DNA from 4 places in the Sedimentibacter sp. B4 genome. Region 2 is predicted to be linked to each of the others. Evidence: riboswitches for the same ligand, from Rfam matches in the RefSeq annotation. Region 2 holds a riboswitch; each other region holds the start of a gene.
The links. Region 2 has a riboswitch for cyclic di-GMP ahead of BN358_RS19810 (hypothetical protein). Riboswitches for the same ligand answer to the same signal wherever they lie in the genome.

Region 1 (4,772 bases), on a different contig from region 2:
TGCTGCAGTAATTGTAGGAGGAGGCTTTATGGGCATTGCAGGAATTATTTTTGGGGTTCCGGTTGCAGCCACAGCATACAAGATTATGAGCAAATCAGTGAATGAGAGAATCAAAAAAGCAAAATAACCATACTCAGCATAATTGAAGGGACATAATGAAATGAAATATGAAAATATAAGAAGGGCTAAGTTTATCAGCAGGCCAAACAGGTTTATAGCTAATATTGAAATAGACGGTAAGATTGAAATTTGTCATGTTAAAAACACAGGCCGATGCAAAGAACTCTTAACACCTTATGTTGATATATATGTTCAGGAATTTGACAGCAAAATACGAAAAACAAAATATGATCTTATATCTGTTTACAAGGGAGAACGCCTCATTAACATGGACAGTCAGGTTCCGAACAAGGTGTTTGGGGAATGGGTAAGAAATAGCAGCGTGTTTGAAAATATAAAGCTAATAAAAGCAGAACAGAAATACAAAAATTCCAGATTTGATTTTTATCTGGAAGCTGATGATAAAAAAATATTCGTTGAAGTGAAGGGAGTAACACTGGAAGAGGACGGAATAGTAATGTTTCCGGATGCTCCCACTGAAAGAGGGCTGAAGCACTTGAACGAGCTGTCCTCCTGCATTGATGAAGGATATGAAGCTTATGTTTTTTTCATTGTCCAAATGAAGGATGTGAAATATTTTACCTCAAATGTTAAAACACACAAGGAATTTGCTGATACTCTCATTAAAGCAAGACAAAAAGGTGTCAACATAATTGCTCTTGATTGTGATGTAAAAGAAGACAGCATAACTGCAATGAACTTTGTTGAAATAAAACTTTAATTTTGAAATTAATATATGAAAGTTCCTTGGACGAATTACCAATAATTGTTTTCTCCAGCTAGTTGCAAAAAATGTTATATAAGTGAATATTTATTTCTTGCATAAATCTATTCTGTATGTTAACATACTAACGATTTTAAAATAATTAATAAAAATTTATTGGAGGAAACATGAACAAAGAGAATCAAATGGCAATTGCCAACCCGTCTCCATTAGGCCTTTTAGGATTTGGATTGACAACTGTGCTTCTCAATCTTCACAATGCAGATATTATTCCGCTTTCAGTAGTAATAGTAGCAATGGGATTTGCATTGGGCGGAGCAGCTCAAATCATTGCAGGAATAATGGAATTTTTGAAGAACAACACCTTTGGAGCTACAGCATTTACAGCTTACGGATTTTTTTGGTGGTCGCTTATATTTATTTGGATTAACCCTTTTGAAGGAATAAAAGCAGCCGATGAAAAAAGTATGGGATTTTACTTGCTGCTTTGGGGTATATTTACAGCATTTATGTTTATTGGAACTTTGAAGCACAACCGCGCCACACAAATTGTATTCTTATCACTTGCAATACTGTTTTTAATGTTATCAATAGGAGATTTTACAGGAATTCACAGCATTAAAATTGCTGCAGGATGGGTTGGAATTTTCTGCGGATCATCAGCAATATATACTTCATTGGCTCAGGTTGTAAACAACGAATTTAAAAAGCAAATAATGCCTTTATAATAAAATAAATAAAAACTGCGCTGTTGGCGCAGTTTTTATTATATCTGTTAGCAATTATTTGTCATCTCCGGTAAACATTTGAGTCCAAAACGTTTTTCCGCTTGCGTCTGTCCAGTATCCTACACCTATATAAATAAATTCAGGTGAAAGTATATTTGCTCTGTGTGAAGGTGAACCCATCCACTGAGAAACAACTTCTTCAGGAGTGTCTTGCCCTGATGCTATATTTTCACCCCATGCAGAATAAGTTACGCCATATTTTAACAACATATCTCCGGCCATCCCGTAAGTGGGAGACTGGTGTGCAAAATAATTGTTGTCTGCCATATCCTTCGATTTTAATCTTGCCACGTCAGATATTTTTGTATTGAAACTGAGTGCAGGCAAACCGTTTTTTTGCCTTTCAACATTCACAAGATCCGCTACTCTTTTTTCATAAGAAGAAGAACTTGAAGGAACAACTGAAGGATCTGCCGTTGGATTAGCTGAAGGTTCAGTGGTGTTGAAATTGTAGAAATTGTCTAGGTTGAAATTATTCGGGTCAAAATCGTTCCAGTTAAAGTTTGAAAATGCAAGTGCCTGCACTGGTGTCAATGCAAGAACTAAAGTTAAAGCAAATGCCGATACTTTTTTCATACATATTCTCCTCACTTAATATTAAGCTGGTAAAACAAATAATTACTACATGAAACTATTAAAAGTTTCATAGTTATTATTGCAATTAAAGACATAAATATAATGAGCAGTTGTTTGATAATTTGACTAATAGTGACAATTGTAATCTTTATAATTTTAGAAAATTTTCCTTTTATTTACAAATTGTATTGACAACGTTCGCCAAGAAGACTATAATTATGACAAATTCATATTGGCAAAACAGGCGAAAGTCTGTGACGCAAAGCTAAAGGGCCTTTAAAATGGCAGCCAGCTGCAGTTTGCATTGCTATTGAATGGCAATGCTATTTTTTTTGAGGTGAAAAATGGACTTCATAACAATAAAGGATGCAGCAGATTCGTGGGGTGTTTCTCCAAGAAGAGTTCAATTATTATGTGCAAATAAAAGAATTGACGGAGCAGTAAAATTCGGAAGAGACTGGGCAATACCAAAAGATGCTGAAAAGCCTACTGATGCGAGAATTAAGTCAGGTAACTATAAAAATTGGAGAAATAAAGAATAAGGAGATAAATATGAAATTTTTCAAACATGTGTTATGTTTAACATTAGCCGGTGTACTATTATGCAACAATCCAACTTTTGCTGCAACAAGTTCGTACCGAAGCACTAACATAAATGGAATAAACATTAATTATATTAATATACAAATGAATTCAAACATAAAGACAGTAGTGTTAAATGCAGAAAACCAGATGAATAGTTCTGATTCTCTTGCAAACATGGCAAAAAGCTCAGGAGCTTTTGCTGCAATAAACGGAACTTATTTTGAAGCTTACAATGGAACTCCTGTTCCATGGGGAACAATAATCAAAAATGGAAAAATAATTCACATTAGCAATGGCGGATCTGTTGCAGGAATTTCTTCAGGAGGCAAATTAATCATAGACAGGCTTTCCTTTGATTTTGAAGTATACATAAACGGTAAATTCAGGTCAATACCGTGGAGAATAAATCATCCAAGCACTGAAGCAGATGCAATAACAATTTTTACTCCTGAATATGGTTCAACAGTCAATCTTCAACCAGGAGCCAAAGCAGCAATAGTAAAAAACGGAAAGGTTACTGAAATTTCCACTACAGATTTTATAGTTCCAAGTGGCGGATTTGCTGTAGTATATAATCAATCAGTTGTTTATTTGCTTGATGAGCGTTTTAAGACAGGAGATGAAGTTTATTACAAGGTAATCATAAAAACAACATTTACAAATGCTGAAGACTGGAATGATGTTGTAAGCGCACTTGGTGCAGGTCCAAGCTTAATTATCAACGGAAACATTACTGCCGATGGCCCTGCAGAAGGATTTTTTGAAGCGAAAATCAACACAAACAGTGCAGCAAGGTCATTTATAGGAACAAAATCCGACGGTACCATAACAATTGGCAACATGGGATCGGCTACAGTGAAGAATGCAGCAGAAACTTTGAAGCAAATGGGATTTGTAAACGCCATGTGCCTTGATGGAGGTGGTTCAGTTGCTCTTTACCATCCTGCATCAAATGTTTCAACTTCCGGAAGAAAAATAAACAACGGACTTGCGTTTGTTGAGGAAAAAATTACAGGTATCACTGCAGTGCCAACATCATCAAAGGTATTACTTGATGGAAATGATGTAAATATTGAAGCTTACAACATTGATAACAGCAATTACTTCAAGCTTAGGGACATTGCAAAGATTCTCGATGGAAGCAAAAAAAGCTTCAATGTTGAGTGGGACAACAGCAAAAATGCAATAAATATTGTGAAAAATAAAAAATACAGTCCAGTTGGTCTGGAGCTTGCTTCATCTAATGAAAAAAGAAGTAAGGGTGCTGTTAAATCAAGTTCTGAAGTTTATTTGAACGGAGAAAAAGTCACTCTAACTGCTTACAATATTGACGGTAACAACTACTTTAAACTTCGTGATATCGCTGGAACATTGGATTTTGAAGTTATGTGGGACGCTGTTCAAAATGCAGTAATCATAGAAACAACAATTGAATAGAAAACTGCCTGCACATTATGCAGGCAATTTTTATATAATAAGGAAAGTTCTCTTTCCTATTATATAAAAACGAGGATTGCAAAGGACGGGACGTCCTTAACCTTAAGGGGGGTGCGGAGTCAAAAACGCGTATACATTTTTACGCCGAAGGGGGACATAGGTCCCCCTAGCGGAGTTGCGGAGCAACTTTTTATATGTATAATATAATATTGAATGAGAAATTTTATTATTTCAAGGTTTAAATTTCCAATGATGGGTAAAAATAAAATAGTACATTATTTCAAATATAAGATTCATTAAATATCTCGGAAGGAGGAATTGAAATGGACAGCAATATGGAAGCTTATTGCACAGTATGCGGAAAGTTCACTTATTTTATTTATGATGGAGAAGACTGGGTGTGTCAGACATGTGACAGTGTAAATACAAATGCCATGAAAGGCGAAACAGACATGATGTTTGATCAATATAAAGACTGATTGGTATAATTACAGGAAAATAAGGTGTACATTTAAGTTTCAAAAATTTAATCCCGGGTATAT
Region 2 (4,772 bases):
AATTACAATGTCTGTAGTAATATCTTCAACTTTTTCTTCTTCAGTTTGAACTTCTTTAGCAGTCAATACTGCGCCAGATTTTTCAACTGCATCCTTAACGCTGTTAATAAAAGCAAAGCTTGTTAAAGTCGCTCCAGTAACAGCATCTACATCAACAGAGTTAGTGTCGATCATTTCCTTAGTAAGCTGAGCTATAACAGGTTCAGTGAATCCTGATTCAGAGCTTTCTGTAACTTTTATATCCTTTATTTCGGAATTTTCCAAAGTAACATCCACTTTAAAAACACCATATTTTCCTGTGCCTTCGCCTTGAGCAACTGTGCTTACAAGTTCCTGTTTTGGTTCTTCTTGAGCCGGTTGTTCAGCTTCATTTTTTTGACATCCTGCCAGAGAAAATACCAGCATTACTGCCAAAAGCAGTGATAATAATTTTTTCAATTTCATATGTACTCCTTGATATGATATTTTTTTAACGTCCTGATTATAACATAAGGACGACTGTTGTCAAGGGTACACTTGTTTTAGTTAATTTAAATATAATAAAATTAATTAAATTATGTTTGTCAAATTTTGCGAATTTAAAATTAATTGACAAAATATGACTCATTTTGATTATGTAAAAGTTTTATGGGTATATCTTATTTAAATAAATACGTGAGGAGTGATTTTTATGCCAGAAGTATCCCCTAACAATAAGTTTTGGTTTAGAGGCGGCAAATTAAACCAGAAACGTCATATTGAAATGACTGAAGAAGAAAAAGTTCATGTGGCAAGTTGCGACGGAATTAAATCAGGACACCCGTGCAAAAATCCTGTATTCAGATGCACTGAATGCGGCAACTACGGATGCGATCAGACTGTGGTGGATAAATGCACAAAACAGGGTTTTAAAAATGACAAATGCCTCAACTGCGGAGCTCAGGGCAACCGCGTGCCAATTATGGAAGATGAACTCTCTAAATACATTGCAGAATGGGAAAGCAAGGATTATTGATACATAAATTTCGATATCATTTATTTGCATCTGCGGGAGAGCACAAGACTCTCCCCTCGTATTGATATCCGGATTCAACGCCAAATGCCTAATTATAAAAAAACCGCCATATTTGGCGGCAATTTCATAACAGTTATCGGATATTTAACTCTATCCCGATTGTCAAACAATTTCAGTTATATGGGATTCCCCTTGTATTCAATCCGACTTACTATTAAATTATATTGATTTCAACCAAGTCGCTTATTTCTGAATGAAGCTGACTGCGGTTGTTCAGAAAGTTCCTGTACTGTGCTTCCAGCATGTTTTGTTCCTTTTCAAATTTGTCCTTGAAATCAGAAACCAATTTAGAATAGGCCGTAAGATTGTTTTCAGCCTTGTTTGCACGGATTTGCTCTAAAGAAAGCTGCTGTTGCAGTTCGTTGATGTTTTTCACGTGCTGTGCTGCTTCATTTTCAAGAACTTCTATCTTTTTATAGATACTTTCAAGTTCTTCTTTGAATCCGTTTATTTTACTGCTTGAAGCCTTTGCCTTTTCAAGCTGCAGCTCCTGTTCTGCCCTCTCGGATATCTTTCTTTGTTCTTCAAGCTCAGTCATACTTTCTTTTACAGTTGCTTCCAAACTTGTGATTTTCTGTTTGGACATTTCAAGATACATCATCTGTTTTTCGTTTTTGGATTTTTCTGCTTCAAGCTGATTTTTAAGCTCCTGGCATAATTTATCTATTTGTGCATTGGAATCTTCCATTGATTTTGTTTTATTTTCCAGTTCAGTCAGCTTTGCAGCCATTACATTGCTGTTTTCTTCAAGTTCTGCTGCATATTCTCTTGATTGTATAAGTTCAGGTTCTAAGTCATTAAGCTTACTTTCAAGTTCCTTCTGCCTTACTTCATATTCATTAACTTGATTTGTTTTAATGCTCATTTCCGACAGCATTTTTTCAAGACTTGCTTTTTCATCTGTCAAAATGCTTATGTCTTCCATAAGGATTTCAATTTTTTCGTTTTCTTTTTCAATAATGTTCATTCTTGATTTCAACTGACTGTTGTTTTCTTCAAGTCTAGCTTTGTATTCCTCTGATTCCGAAATTGTGATTCTTGCTTCTGAAAGCATGTTTTCCAGCTCTTCACGTCCTTCTTTTATTTTAAGAATTTCGTTTTGTAATGCTTCTTTTTCCAAACTGAAGTTATCATTCATTGTCTTGATCAAAGCATCTTTATTTTTATTTTCTGCTATGAAAATATTAATCCTTTGCTTTGAATCATCCATATTTTCCTGTAGGCTCATATTTTCTTCAATTTGAACTTCAAGTTGTTTTTTCAGATTATAATTCAAATCCATATATTTTTTGTTTTCCTGCTCAAGCTTGTGAAACTTGTCCTCAATGTATTCAATATATTGAGAAACATCATCTTCGTTTAAGCCCCCGATCAGTTTAGGTCTGAATTGATGTTTGATTGATTCATAGTTCAATCTCTGCTGCAGTTCCTTCAAGTCATCCATACCGTTTCCGGTTAAAGTGTCAACTGTTGACATAAATCATTCCTCCTTATCAAAAACGATTTCCTTTAAGAAAAACAAAAGCTGTATGCCCAAGCATACAGCTGAATATGTCTATCCATCTCTCTTCGGCAACCTGGCAATCATAGTACTCACTTTAGACCCATGGCTTTGCGTCCTTGCCTTTCGACAAGTTTGCTATTATCGTATGGAAATATAATACTTCATTACTGTCAAAAATGCAACAATTATTATTGATTTTTTGGGAAAATTTTTGATATTTTTTAAAATAGCTGTATGCTTTGCAAGAACTAAATCCTTCACAAGAAACACATACACTTTTTATCATTCAAAGGGAAATGTTATATTGATATTGAGTTCATCTCTTACTTTAACCAGGTCTTTCTGCACAGATATTCCCAGGGGCACTCCCTTGCCTTTTCTTTCAAGCCAGCTTAAATATTCCTTTTCACCTGCAGTGTATATTCTGTCTTGGTTTTTGGCTTTTTTTGAACCGCGAAGTTCTCTTAATATTTCACCTGCCGTATGTTTAAACTCCTCTGCTCCCAGGAATGCTTCCGTGTCTATGGCTATGAAAAAATGACCAAGATGATATGGAATTTTCCCACCGTCTTCATTTGTGCCATTCAACATCCTTAAAAAACTTCCTGCCTGCAGGGCAGCTGAAAGTATTTCTACAACCGTGGCATATCCGTATCCCTTGTGCCCTCCAGTGTCTTCTCCTATACCGCCAAGTGGAGCAAGTGCTGCTTTCCCGCTTGTGAGGTCCGATAAAATCTGCATGCTGTTTGTCATGGGAAGACCGTCCTGGTCTATTACGGCACCTTTTGGCGTTTCCATACCGTTCCTGGCATAATATTCTATTTTTCCTCTTTGTGTAATGCTTGTGGCACAGTCAAGAACAAAAGGGAAATCCTCATCGGTGGGCATGGCAAATGTTATGGGATTTGTTCCAAGCATGTTTTCAACTCCGAATGTGGGAGCAATAGATGGCCGCGCATTGGTTCCAGTTATTCCTATCATGTTTTGTTTTGCTGCCATCATGGCATAATACCCTGCTATGCCATAATGGGTTGAATTTCTTGCAGCAACCATTCCCATTCCGTACTTTTTTGCTTTTTCAATTGCCATGTTCATTGATTTATATCCAACTATCATTCCCATTCCATCATGACCGTCAACAACAGATGTAGTTGCAGTTTCCTTTATAACTTCAAATAAGGTTACAGGGCTTTGAATTCCTTCTTTTATTCTGTCTATATATATTGTCTTGAAGCGGTTGCAGCCATGACTTTCAATTCCTCTCCTGTCGCTTTCCATCAGCACATCGGCGCATATTTTTGCTTCATCTGCAGGCACACCTACAGCTTCAAAAGCTCTTTCCATAAAGTTTCCTATGAGTTCCCATGAAACATATGTTATGTTCCCCATACTGCCTCCTCTAATTATTATTTAAAATGTCTTATGTCATATTTACATCAAAAAACCGCGCAGAAAAATTCTGATATTTGCATAGTTTAATTCCGGGCATCCGGTTTAATTAAGATATACTTATATATACCCAAAAATATGACCCGCAAAAAAGTTTTTATGGTTAAGAAAGAACAAATATTTTTTCTGCGTTGTCTTATTTAATCTGTGTGATATAATAAATAAACGGACAAAATGCAGAATAATAATAAAAAACCGGAGATTAAATGGAAAAAATCAATTTCAACCTAGATGATATAAAAAACTGCTCTGCAAATGAATCATCATTCAAAAAAGGAGCAGCCTACTACAGGGAAAACCACGTTGGAAAATTCAGTTCCGAAAGAGTATACAACCAGGAAACAGTGGGATTTTACCTGAAGTATTCCACAAGGGTAAGAGGCACCGGAACTTCTTCCTATGAAACTTCTGTTTCAATTGATAACGAAGGAGACATTGCTGATTTTGCCTGTAATTGTGTTGCATTCAAGGAAAATCACGGTGCGTGCAAACACATTGCAGCAGCCATGATGAAAATTTACTACAGCTACGATTTGAAGACAGTTTCTTCAAGAAATGTTGTATTCAAGGAAAATCAAAATCAGTCACCGGTTCGAAACTACCCTCTTGAAGATTTGATAAAAGTTTACGAGAACAAAATAAAAGAAAGCGTGAAAATTGAACAAAAAGAAGGAACGGTAAGTCTTACGCCAATAATCAACATAACAGGCAAAGATGAAATAGGAATAGAATTCACAATTGGAGATAAGAGACAGTACGTTGTGA
Region 3 (4,772 bases), on a different contig from region 2:
AGATACAAAGTTTATAGTAGAACATTATTTACAGAAAGAAGACGGAACATATCCGGTAATTCCAAATCGCATTGATGAAAAACAAGGAACAACAGGAACAACTGTATATGATGATGACTACCAGGGTACATTCATTGGATGGATTTACACGTCAGATGATGTCAATAGTGCAGTAATTGTTGCAGGTGGATCAGCAGTTTTGAGATTGTACTATACAACAGAAACAGTGGAGATACCAGTAGCTAAGATTTGGATTGACGGTTTAGAAGAGCCACAATATGAACAGCCAATGTTTAGAGTACAATCTGTTCAAAGGCCAGAAAGCATTGAATTACATTTGATTGATGAAAATGGTGATGTGGCAGCTTCAATAACGATAGAACCAGATGATTATAATAAATGGTCAGGAAGATTTGTATTACCGAAATATGATGGAAACAATAATGTAATAGATTATTCAAATTATACAATTGAAGAGGTTACTCTGGATAATTACATTACAGAAGTAGAAAATTGGGGAATGAGCGATGGCTTTAGAGTTTACAATGTTGAAGCTATTAATGTTCCGGTAACGAAGGTATGGGAAGGTCCTAAAGGAGATGAAGTAACAGTAACTTTGATTGACGCCAATGGTGAACCAACAAATCACACATTGATATTAAATGATGAAAATGAATGGCAGGATTCGTTCAAGTTACCAAAATATGAATATAATCCTGAATACTATTGGATTAGGAACAAGGTTGATTACTCAGAATACAGATTATCAGAATCTGATATTGAAGGCTATACCCCTGGTATAACTGGTAGTGTTGAAGATGGCTTTACTGTTATTAACACAATAGATAAAGTCGAATATACAATAAACTATTTGGAATTGGGTACTGGTTTGCCAGTAGCACCAACTGTAACAAAGTCTGGTATTTATGGAACTCTTGTTACTGAAGTAGCAAAGGATATAGCAAATTACAACAAAGTTGGTCAAACTGAAAAATCAATAACTTTAGGAACAAGCGGAAATGTAATTGATTTTTACTATTCAGAATATGAAGTTATAGAATCTGATTTCTATAAGATTAACTGGATGTATGAAACCGGTTACAACACAAACAATTATAACAAGAGATATGAAGCCGAAGGTGAAGGTACTGTAAGCAACATAACAAATTATGTACAGCTGCATTATGATTCTGGTTATACATATGTAAACTACAATCAAACAGTTGATACAATTGAAATACCAGTTGTTATAGATACCACTTCAGGTTCAGCAATTACTGGAACAGCAATTGAGTATGTAATAACAACTACATTTGATTTGTTCTATGACAGAAACAGGGACGATGATGATGATGACGACGATGAAGATATTCCTGATCCAGAAGTACCGTTGGCAGACCTTGAAAAATTAGATCACTTTGCGTACATAATTGGTTATCCAGAGGGAGATGTTAGACCTCTTAACAATATAACCAGGGAAGAAGTGGCAATGATTTTCTACAGACTGCTGACAGATGAAAGCAGAAACAATTTGTTAAGCGATTCGAATCCATTTACGGATTTAGAAAATCATGGATGGTCAAATCGTGCAATATCAACATTATACAATGCTGGTATAATCAAAGGCTATCCTGATGGAACATTTAAGCCGTCAGATCCTATTAGCAGAGCAGAATTTGCAACTATTGCGGCTAAGTTCGATAAACTAGAGCTAGGCAGTACAAGTAATTTCACAGACATATTTGGTCATTGGGCTGAAAAGTATATAACATCTTCTGAAATCAAGGGATGGATTAAAGGTTATCCAGATTTAACATTTAAACCTGAACAAGATATAACAAGAGCTGAAGCAATGACATTGATTAACAATGTATTGGAAAGAGCAGTTCCGGAAGAAAATATACATCCAGATGCAATGTTCTGGCCGGATAGTACAAGTGATAAATGGTACTTCGAAGCTGTAATGGAAGCAACCAACAGTCACAATTATATATATGAAGAAGACGGTGACGAGCTTTGGACAGGATTAAAGGCTAATAAAGTTTGGCCGTAAGCATAACAATAAAAACAACCACTAATGGTGGTTGTTTTTTTGTTGAATTTTCAGATATTGTAGTCAAGTTGAAATTATGTAGAATAAAGAATATATTCTATAAATTAACATATTTATTTACAAAACATATTAATAAGGGAAATATTTTTTAAAATGTTTATAGTTGCTTTTTTGTGGTATAAATTAAATACAATTTAATATTGGCAAAACTATTGAAAAATAGTGACGCAAAGCTATGAAGTCTAATGTATGAAACTACTATGATAGTTCAGCTGCAAATTAATATAAAATTATTTTGCAGCTTTTTTATTTTAGAAATAACGTTAGAAGAAAATATATCTTTAGCTTTTGTTTAAAAGAACAAAGCAACAATTTTATTGGGATTTTCAAATTTAGAAAGGAGAATAAATTATGAGAAAAATCAATACCCACAAAAGAATATTAGCGATAGTATTATCTGTAATGCTTATAACGCTGGGAATACCATTGACAGCACAGGCAACGACTTCAAATTGGAAACAGTTTGCAGATGAATCTGGCAATCAAAAATGGATAAACGGAGATCTTAACCGAAACAATTCTACATATGCAGAAGGCAGATCTGTCCCACAACGTCTTATATTGAATGATATTACCACAGGCAGTGGAATACACTATGTTGATTTCGAATACCAGTTTACAAAAGGCGGAAAGTATGCCTATGACTTTATAGTAGGTTATGATCAGGCAGAGTCAACATCCGGTCAGATATGGGATGAAGGATGGATATGGTATGACATTGATGAAGAAGACATAGAAAGACTGAACGATAATGTAACATATATTCCTATACCAACAAACAATTATGCTACAGAAAAGGAAGATGCATACGAGGATACTAACGGAGAACGAAGAATCTATATTTTTTCCAATAAACCAATCACGGATGCTTCAATAACCATGAATAACCAGCTGGACGGAAATTCAAATAAAGACAGCACTCTTGGCTTTAAAGTCAGTTGGGAAGGCGATGCTGATGAAGTAATGATTATATATGCTTCTCATATAGCTATGGGTGTTGAAGGGCCAGAAGGCTGGGGCCTTGGCATGGGTGCAAGCGAAATTCATGGGTCACCTTATCACAACAAGCTTGGTCCATACAGCTCCGAATGGAAAGGAAGCAAGTCGCAAGACAATCAACTTCAGATTAAAGATGGAGCAGAGACTGTATATGGAAAAATTGAAGTAACTAAATCAGCTAGTCCGTTGACAATGGCAGAGCCGGGTGGAGAGTTTACTTACACATATGTTGTTAAGAATATTGGAACAGTTCCGGTAACATTGACAAGTGTTGTGGATGACATAATAGGTACCATTGAACTTCCTGCAGATGTAGAACTTGCTCCAGGAGAATCCACAACAGCAATGACAGCCAAATATACGTACACAGACGATGGAGTGTATACAAATACAGTAATTGCAACAGCAAAGGATAATAAAAATAATACAATTACTGATACAGATTCTGCTAATGTAACTGTAACAGATACATTACCAAGTATCACAGTGACAAAGGTGGCAAACCCAACGAGTCTGCCTAAATCAGGCGGAGTGTTCACATATACTTATGTGGTTAAAAATAATGGTATTGTGCCGGTGACAGTAACAAGCGTAGAAGATAATGTAATAGGCACCATAATATTGCCGGCAGACGTAGAACTTGCTCCAGGTGAATCAACAACAGCTATGACAGGAGTTAAAACATACACTGAACCAGGTACTTATTCTAATACAGTAACAGCTAAAGCTGAAGATGATGACGATAATGAAGCCTCAGCCACAGCAGTTGCTTTTGTAACAGTAACAAATTCAGATGCAAGTATTATAGTAACAAAGACAGCAGATCCTATTGTTATGGCAGAGCCTGGTGGAGAGTTCACATATACGTATGTTGTTAAAAATAATGGTAATATACCTGTGACAGTAAAAAGTGTAAGTGATGATGTAATTGGATTGATAACATTGCCATCAGATGTTGAACTTGCACCTGGAGAATCAACAGCAGCAATGACAGGCAAGCACACTTACACAGATGATGGAGTTTATACAAACATTGTAACTGTCAAAGCTGTCAATGGTGAAGAGGAAGTCACCAACACAGCTAGTGCTACAGTAACCGTAACAGACACAAAACCGATTATATCAGTGACAAAGACAGCTAATCCAACAAGTATGGCAGTGCCTGGCGGACAGTTCACATACACATATATAGTTAAAAACATCGGAACAGTACCGGTAACTGTTACAAGCGTTGAAGATAATGTAATAGGCAAAATAAAATTACCTGATGATGTAAATCTCGAACCTGGTGAATCAACTATTGCCATGACAGGCACAAAGATTTATACAGATATAGGAACGTACCCAAATACAGTTGTAGCAAAAGCTGTTGATGATGATGACAATGAAGTAACAGCTTTAGCTAATGTATCTGTAACAGTAACAAGAGTTAATGATCCTGACGACGAAGAGGATGATGAAGATGAAGAGGAAGAAGATGAAGATGACGGCGAAGATGAAGAAGAGGAGTTAATTCCAATAGAAGATCCGGATGTTCCGAGAGGAGAAATATTACAGGCGCCGGATGAGCCGTCTAGCCCAGATGTTCCTGTTGAAGATGAAACAATAGAGGAAAGTGCTGTTCCTAAAGGAACACTTCCTGATACCGGAACGGTATTTA
Region 4 (4,772 bases), on a different contig from region 2:
ATTCTGTAAAACAGTTAGATAATGTACTTTCCACCTGATATTTCGTAATTTCCGGATCAATGAACTTCCTCCCTCTAAGAACAATATGTATTGCATACAGTATATCTTCAGAAAAAGCATCCTTTAATATGTAACCATCTACACCTTCTTCTTCTGACCTGATGAAATCTTCTTTTTTTACAGATGAAGTAAATATTAAAAATTTAGTAGTTGTTCCCTTAACTTTAGATCTTTTAATTATTTCCAATCCATCTTCCTTGCCTAAATTTAAATCAACTATAGCTAAATTTGGTTTTTTAGAATTAATTAATGAAAGTGCTTCATCTATGCACGAGGCTTCCATTACCACATCAATATCTTCATCACAAGAAAGTGTTGTTGAAATTCCTTTTCTCACCAATGGATGATCATCTACAACCAGTACGTTCATATTGCAGCTTCTCCTTTCAATAGCATATTAGGAAATGTAATTGTCAATTTAGTTCCATTCATACTTTCAATATTTATTTCTCCATGTAAAATTTTCGATAACTGATGAAGATTTTGTAAGCCTAATCCACTTGTTGAACTCGGTATCATCTCTTTTGTATCGAAACCTACTCCGTCATCAATTATGCTGAGAAGTGTTCTTTCAGCAGAAATATCCAATATAATTTCAATATTTCTTGCTTTTCCATGTCGAACTGCATTTCCTAATCCTTCACATATCATTCTATATAGTGCTTTCTTTTGTTCTGTTGTAAGAATTTCCAAACTTCCATAAATGCTGAATGGAATAGTGACATTATTAAATTTTTTTATGTCATCAACATATCTTTTTATGTCTGCACTAAAACTGCTGCTTCCCGTCTTCTTCCAGCTAAGACCATATATTTTATCTCTAAGTTCTTTCATTGTTAAATCAATAGTATTTCTGTAAACATTTAAATCTTCTTCAATATCTTTTATTTTACAAGAATTTAAATTTTTTATTGTTGAAAACATTCCACAGGATAAACTGAAGAGTCTTTGTAACACGCTGTCATGTATCTCATTGGCTATTCTATTTTGTTCTTCTGAAATAAGCAATCTTTCATTAACTTCTTCTAAAGTTAATCGTTCAAATGCATTAGACAGAAGTTCAGATAAAAATTGCAGCTGATAAGCACTGTTTTCATAAATTATACTTTCTTGATTTGTTGTAATTTCCATCCCTAGCAAACCATATGTTGAATAGTTGTTTCCAACATGCATAATTAAAAAATTAGCATCACACAGACATAACTCATATGGAACATTAAATTCAATATTGTCCATGTCTTTTAATATATGTTCTTCAATTGAGCGTAAATTATGGTAATTCTCATCAGATGAAAGTATTTTGCTATATTCAGCTGTTATGTCATAGTAAAAAACAACATTTGTTTTAGTAATTCTTTTAATGTGATCAAATGAAAGTTTTATTATTCCTTCTCTATTTCCTTGATTAGCTAAAATACTTACTGATTGATATAATTCCTTAATATGATCTAGGGATTCAAGTATCCTGACATTTGCTATTTTTAGCTGAATATTAGTTTCTTCAAGATTTTTGCTTGTTTCTTTAGTCTTATTAATGGAAATTACTATAACTTGAAAAGCAACAACTATCATAATAAAACTTAATAAAAGATTGGAGTCTTTAATTATAGATTCCGGAACGTATGTGCTATTATTTGTAAAATATTTCATAATTATTCCATAACATAAAAGGTATATTAAAAAAATCACCCAGCCAAAACCCTTTTTCAAAAATACAACGCTTATTAAAATTGTATTTAAACTATACCAAATGAATGGGCTGTTAATTCCACCCGTCGGCACCAAAAGCAATGTATTTCCCACAATTTCAATAACAAGTAAAATTTTAATGCTTTTTTGCGACTTTTCGTATATTGGGTACAAGTAAGATAAAATCACCGATGAAACAAAAATACACCCAATAATGACAATTTTTCTTATAAAGTCATGTCCTTGATTATTTAAAAAATAAAAAACAGATGTTATAATAAACGATATAAATCTATAAGAAACCAATATCTTTGATTCATCTGACTTATCCTTAAAAAAAGTTAAACTATTTTTTAATAATTTTGTATTCAATACAATCACCTTATAAAAGATATTTATTCTTTGCTGATTTATTTTGAACATAATAAAACCAACTAAATTAGTTGGCCGGTTGCACCACTTGCTCCATATGTCCCAGGTGCCCAGTTTTAGAACATACATCACAGCATCGCAATAATATTTTTTATTATAGCAACTGTGATATTTACAAATTGTCGTAATATGTTATTTAAGTTCAACTTATTAAATTTTAAAAAATAATTGGGGTATAATTTTAGCTTCTTTTACAACATTTTGTCGAAATACATCTAAAGAATAAAGCTTTTACAACAATATTTCCTAAAAACAAAAACCCGCCTCCTAAAGGATTGCGGGTATTTTACATTATATTATTTAATTTCATTTTGGCGGAGAAAGGGGGATTCGAACCCCCGATACAGTTTCCCGTATACACGCTTTCCAGGCGTGCTCCTTAAACCACTCGGACATCTCTCCACAGTGCCTTTCAGCAAAAGTAATTATATCCTAAACCATTGCCATATGTCAATGGTTTTTTAAGGTAAACAAGATGAGATCCTTCACTGTCGTTAGTATGACAGCATAATGGTTTGTCAAAAGTCTGAGAGAGCCATAGCTCTCTCGATTTACTTCCTATGCTTATCTCTTTGTTCCGAAGAAGAACAAAGTTATTCCACCCTGGCCCAGGTGCGAACCAATTATGGGACCTATGTCGTTGATAATTATTTCTTTTACACTGAAATTTTCTCTGACCATTTTAGCCAGATATTCTGCATCTTCCAGACAGTCGCAGTGGCCGATGAAAATGGTCTGTCCTTCCGGGTTCACGCATGTTTCTGTCATTTTGTCAAGAAGTGCTCCCAGAGATTTTTTTCTTCCCCTTACATTGTCAACAGCCATAAGCATTCCGTCATCGTCCACGTGAAGAATTGGCTTCACATTCAATGCAGTTCCTATGGTTGCTTTTACAGCGCTGATTCTTCCACCTCTTTTTAAGTGGTTAAGATCATCAACAGTGAACCAGTGGCATGTGTGCGGAATATTTTCAATTACCCAATCATGAACCTGATCCAGTGAATATCCGTCTCTTTTCAATTTTGCAGCAGAATATACCAACAGCCCTTGTCCTATGTTGGCGCTTTTGGTGTCTACACATTTTATAACTGATTCAGGATATTTTTCTTTAAGTTCTTCGGAAGCAATGAGAGATGCCTGGTAAGTGCCGCTTAGTCCTGATGAAAAACCAAGGTACAATATGTCATTTCCTTTTTCCAGTTCAGGTGAAAAATGCTCTTCAAATGTTTTTGAATTCACAAGAGCTGTTGTTGAACGCTCTCCATTTTTCAGTCTTTCATAAAAAACCTTTATATCCAGCTCCCTGTGGTCAGGATAATCCACATAACTTTCATTTTCAAAACCAAAAACCATGGGTATAACCTTAATGTCTAGTTCTTCAATTATATCAATCGGAAGGTCTGCAGTTGATTCTGTAAAAATTACATAATTTCTCATGTTTATATTCCCCTTCTGTATTCGCATTTTAAGTATCAGGATAATATTAGCATATTGTAATATTATTTTCAACAGATAAAAATTAATGTTTCGTTCTTGTTATTTCAGGGTATCTATACAACATAAGTAGTATAAAACTTAAATAAGATAACATATATAATTCAGGAGGAATAAATGAATAAAATAGGTATAATTTTAGGAAGCACAAAACCTGGACGCAACGGTGAAGCTGTTGCAAAGTGGGTTTATGATATAGCAAAGAAACGTGAGGATGCTCAGTTTGAACTGGTGGATATAAAGGATTATGATCTTCCGCTTTATGACGAGCCATATCCTGCAATGATGCAGCAGTATACAAAGGACCACACAAAAAAATGGTCTGCAAAAATCAAGGAATTTGATGGTTTTGTGTTTGTTACTGCTGAATACAACCACAGCATTCCAGGGGCATTGAAAAATGCAATAGACTTTTTGTCAGTTGAATGGAACAACAAAGCCTGCGGAATAGTCAGCTACGGAAGTGCAGGAGGTGCCAGAGCAGCCGAACATTTAAGGCAGGTTGCAGCTGAACTTCAAATGGCAGATGTAAGAGCCCAGGTAATGCTTTCATTGTTCACAGACTTTGAAAACATGAGCGTGTTTAAACCGGATCCACGCCATGAAACTTCAGTCAATGATGTTTTAAACCAGGTAATAGCCTGGAGCGGTGCTTTAAAAACTTTAAGAAAATAAAATATAAATCAGGCAAGCTTAGTTCAAGCTTGCCTGTTGCTTTCAAAACTCATGTATAAATCGTAAAATTCTGTCTTGTGACGTATGAAAGAATCAATGATTTCCGGATCAAAATGACTTCCTCTTTCATCTACCATATAGTTGAAACTTTCATCAAAAGAAAATTGCTTCTTGTATGGACGCTTGCTTGTGAGAGCATCAAATACATCTGCAACTGCAACAATTCTTGCGCTTAATGGAATGTCTCTTCCTGATTTGTGTCCAGGATACCCTGTTCCATTCCATTTTTCGTGATGTCCTTCCACAATCTCTATACCCATCTGAAACATGCTGTAACTTAATTTAGCAATGTTGCTTTCTGCACTTCTTAAAACCTCGACACCATAAGCAACATGTCTTTTCATTTCATCATATTCTTCAGC

Region 1: it holds a riboswitch for cyclic di-GMP, as region 2 does, so the genes downstream of both, BN358_RS14815 (helix-turn-helix domain-containing protein) here and BN358_RS19810 (hypothetical protein) in region 2, are expected to answer to the same signal.
Region 3: it holds a riboswitch for cyclic di-GMP, as region 2 does, so the genes downstream of both, BN358_RS00465 (LPXTG cell wall anchor domain-containing protein) here and BN358_RS19810 (hypothetical protein) in region 2, are expected to answer to the same signal.
Region 4: it holds a riboswitch for cyclic di-GMP, as region 2 does, so the genes downstream of both, BN358_RS08070 (sensor histidine kinase) here and BN358_RS19810 (hypothetical protein) in region 2, are expected to answer to the same signal.

Annotation. Positions count from the first base shown of each region.
Region 1 covers NZ_CANG01000906.1:98,691-103,462, reverse strand. Annotated here, with positions in the region: gene BN358_RS22455 (AI-2E family transporter) at 1-127, shown strand, start outside; gene sfsA (DNA/RNA nuclease SfsA) at 161-841, shown strand; gene BN358_RS14825 (GPR1/FUN34/YaaH family transporter) at 1,012-1,572, shown strand; gene BN358_RS14820 (CAP domain-containing protein) at 1,627-2,208, opposite strand; cyclic di-GMP riboswitch class I at 2,433-2,508, shown strand; gene BN358_RS14815 (helix-turn-helix domain-containing protein) at 2,553-2,750, shown strand; gene BN358_RS14810 (phosphodiester glycosidase family protein) at 2,761-4,230, shown strand; gene BN358_RS27120 (hypothetical protein) at 4,554-4,709, shown strand.
Region 2 covers NZ_CANG01000959.1:1,258-6,029, forward strand. Annotated here, with positions in the region: partial or broken gene BN358_RS19800 (flavocytochrome c) at 1-444, opposite strand, end outside; gene BN358_RS19805 (hypothetical protein) at 671-994, shown strand; gene BN358_RS19810 (hypothetical protein) at 1,209-2,531, opposite strand; cyclic di-GMP riboswitch class I at 2,623-2,705, opposite strand; gene BN358_RS19815 (Ldh family oxidoreductase) at 2,841-3,947, opposite strand; gene BN358_RS19820 (SWIM zinc finger domain-containing protein) at 4,214-4,772, shown strand, end outside.
Region 3 covers NZ_CANG01000004.1:21,532-26,303, reverse strand. Annotated here, with positions in the region: partial or broken gene BN358_RS00470 (S-layer homology domain-containing protein) at 1-2,053, shown strand, start outside; cyclic di-GMP riboswitch class I at 2,246-2,333, shown strand; gene BN358_RS00465 (LPXTG cell wall anchor domain-containing protein) at 2,465-4,772, shown strand, end outside.
Region 4 covers NZ_CANG01000038.1:200,141-204,912, forward strand. Annotated here, with positions in the region: gene BN358_RS08065 (response regulator transcription factor) at 1-430, opposite strand, end outside; gene BN358_RS08070 (sensor histidine kinase) at 427-2,121, opposite strand; cyclic di-GMP riboswitch class II at 2,186-2,269, opposite strand; tRNA gene BN358_RS08075 (tRNA-Ser) at 2,494-2,583, opposite strand; gene BN358_RS08080 (DegV family protein) at 2,746-3,618, opposite strand; gene BN358_RS08085 (NADPH-dependent FMN reductase) at 3,793-4,350, shown strand; gene BN358_RS08090 (HD domain-containing phosphohydrolase) at 4,374-4,772, opposite strand, start outside.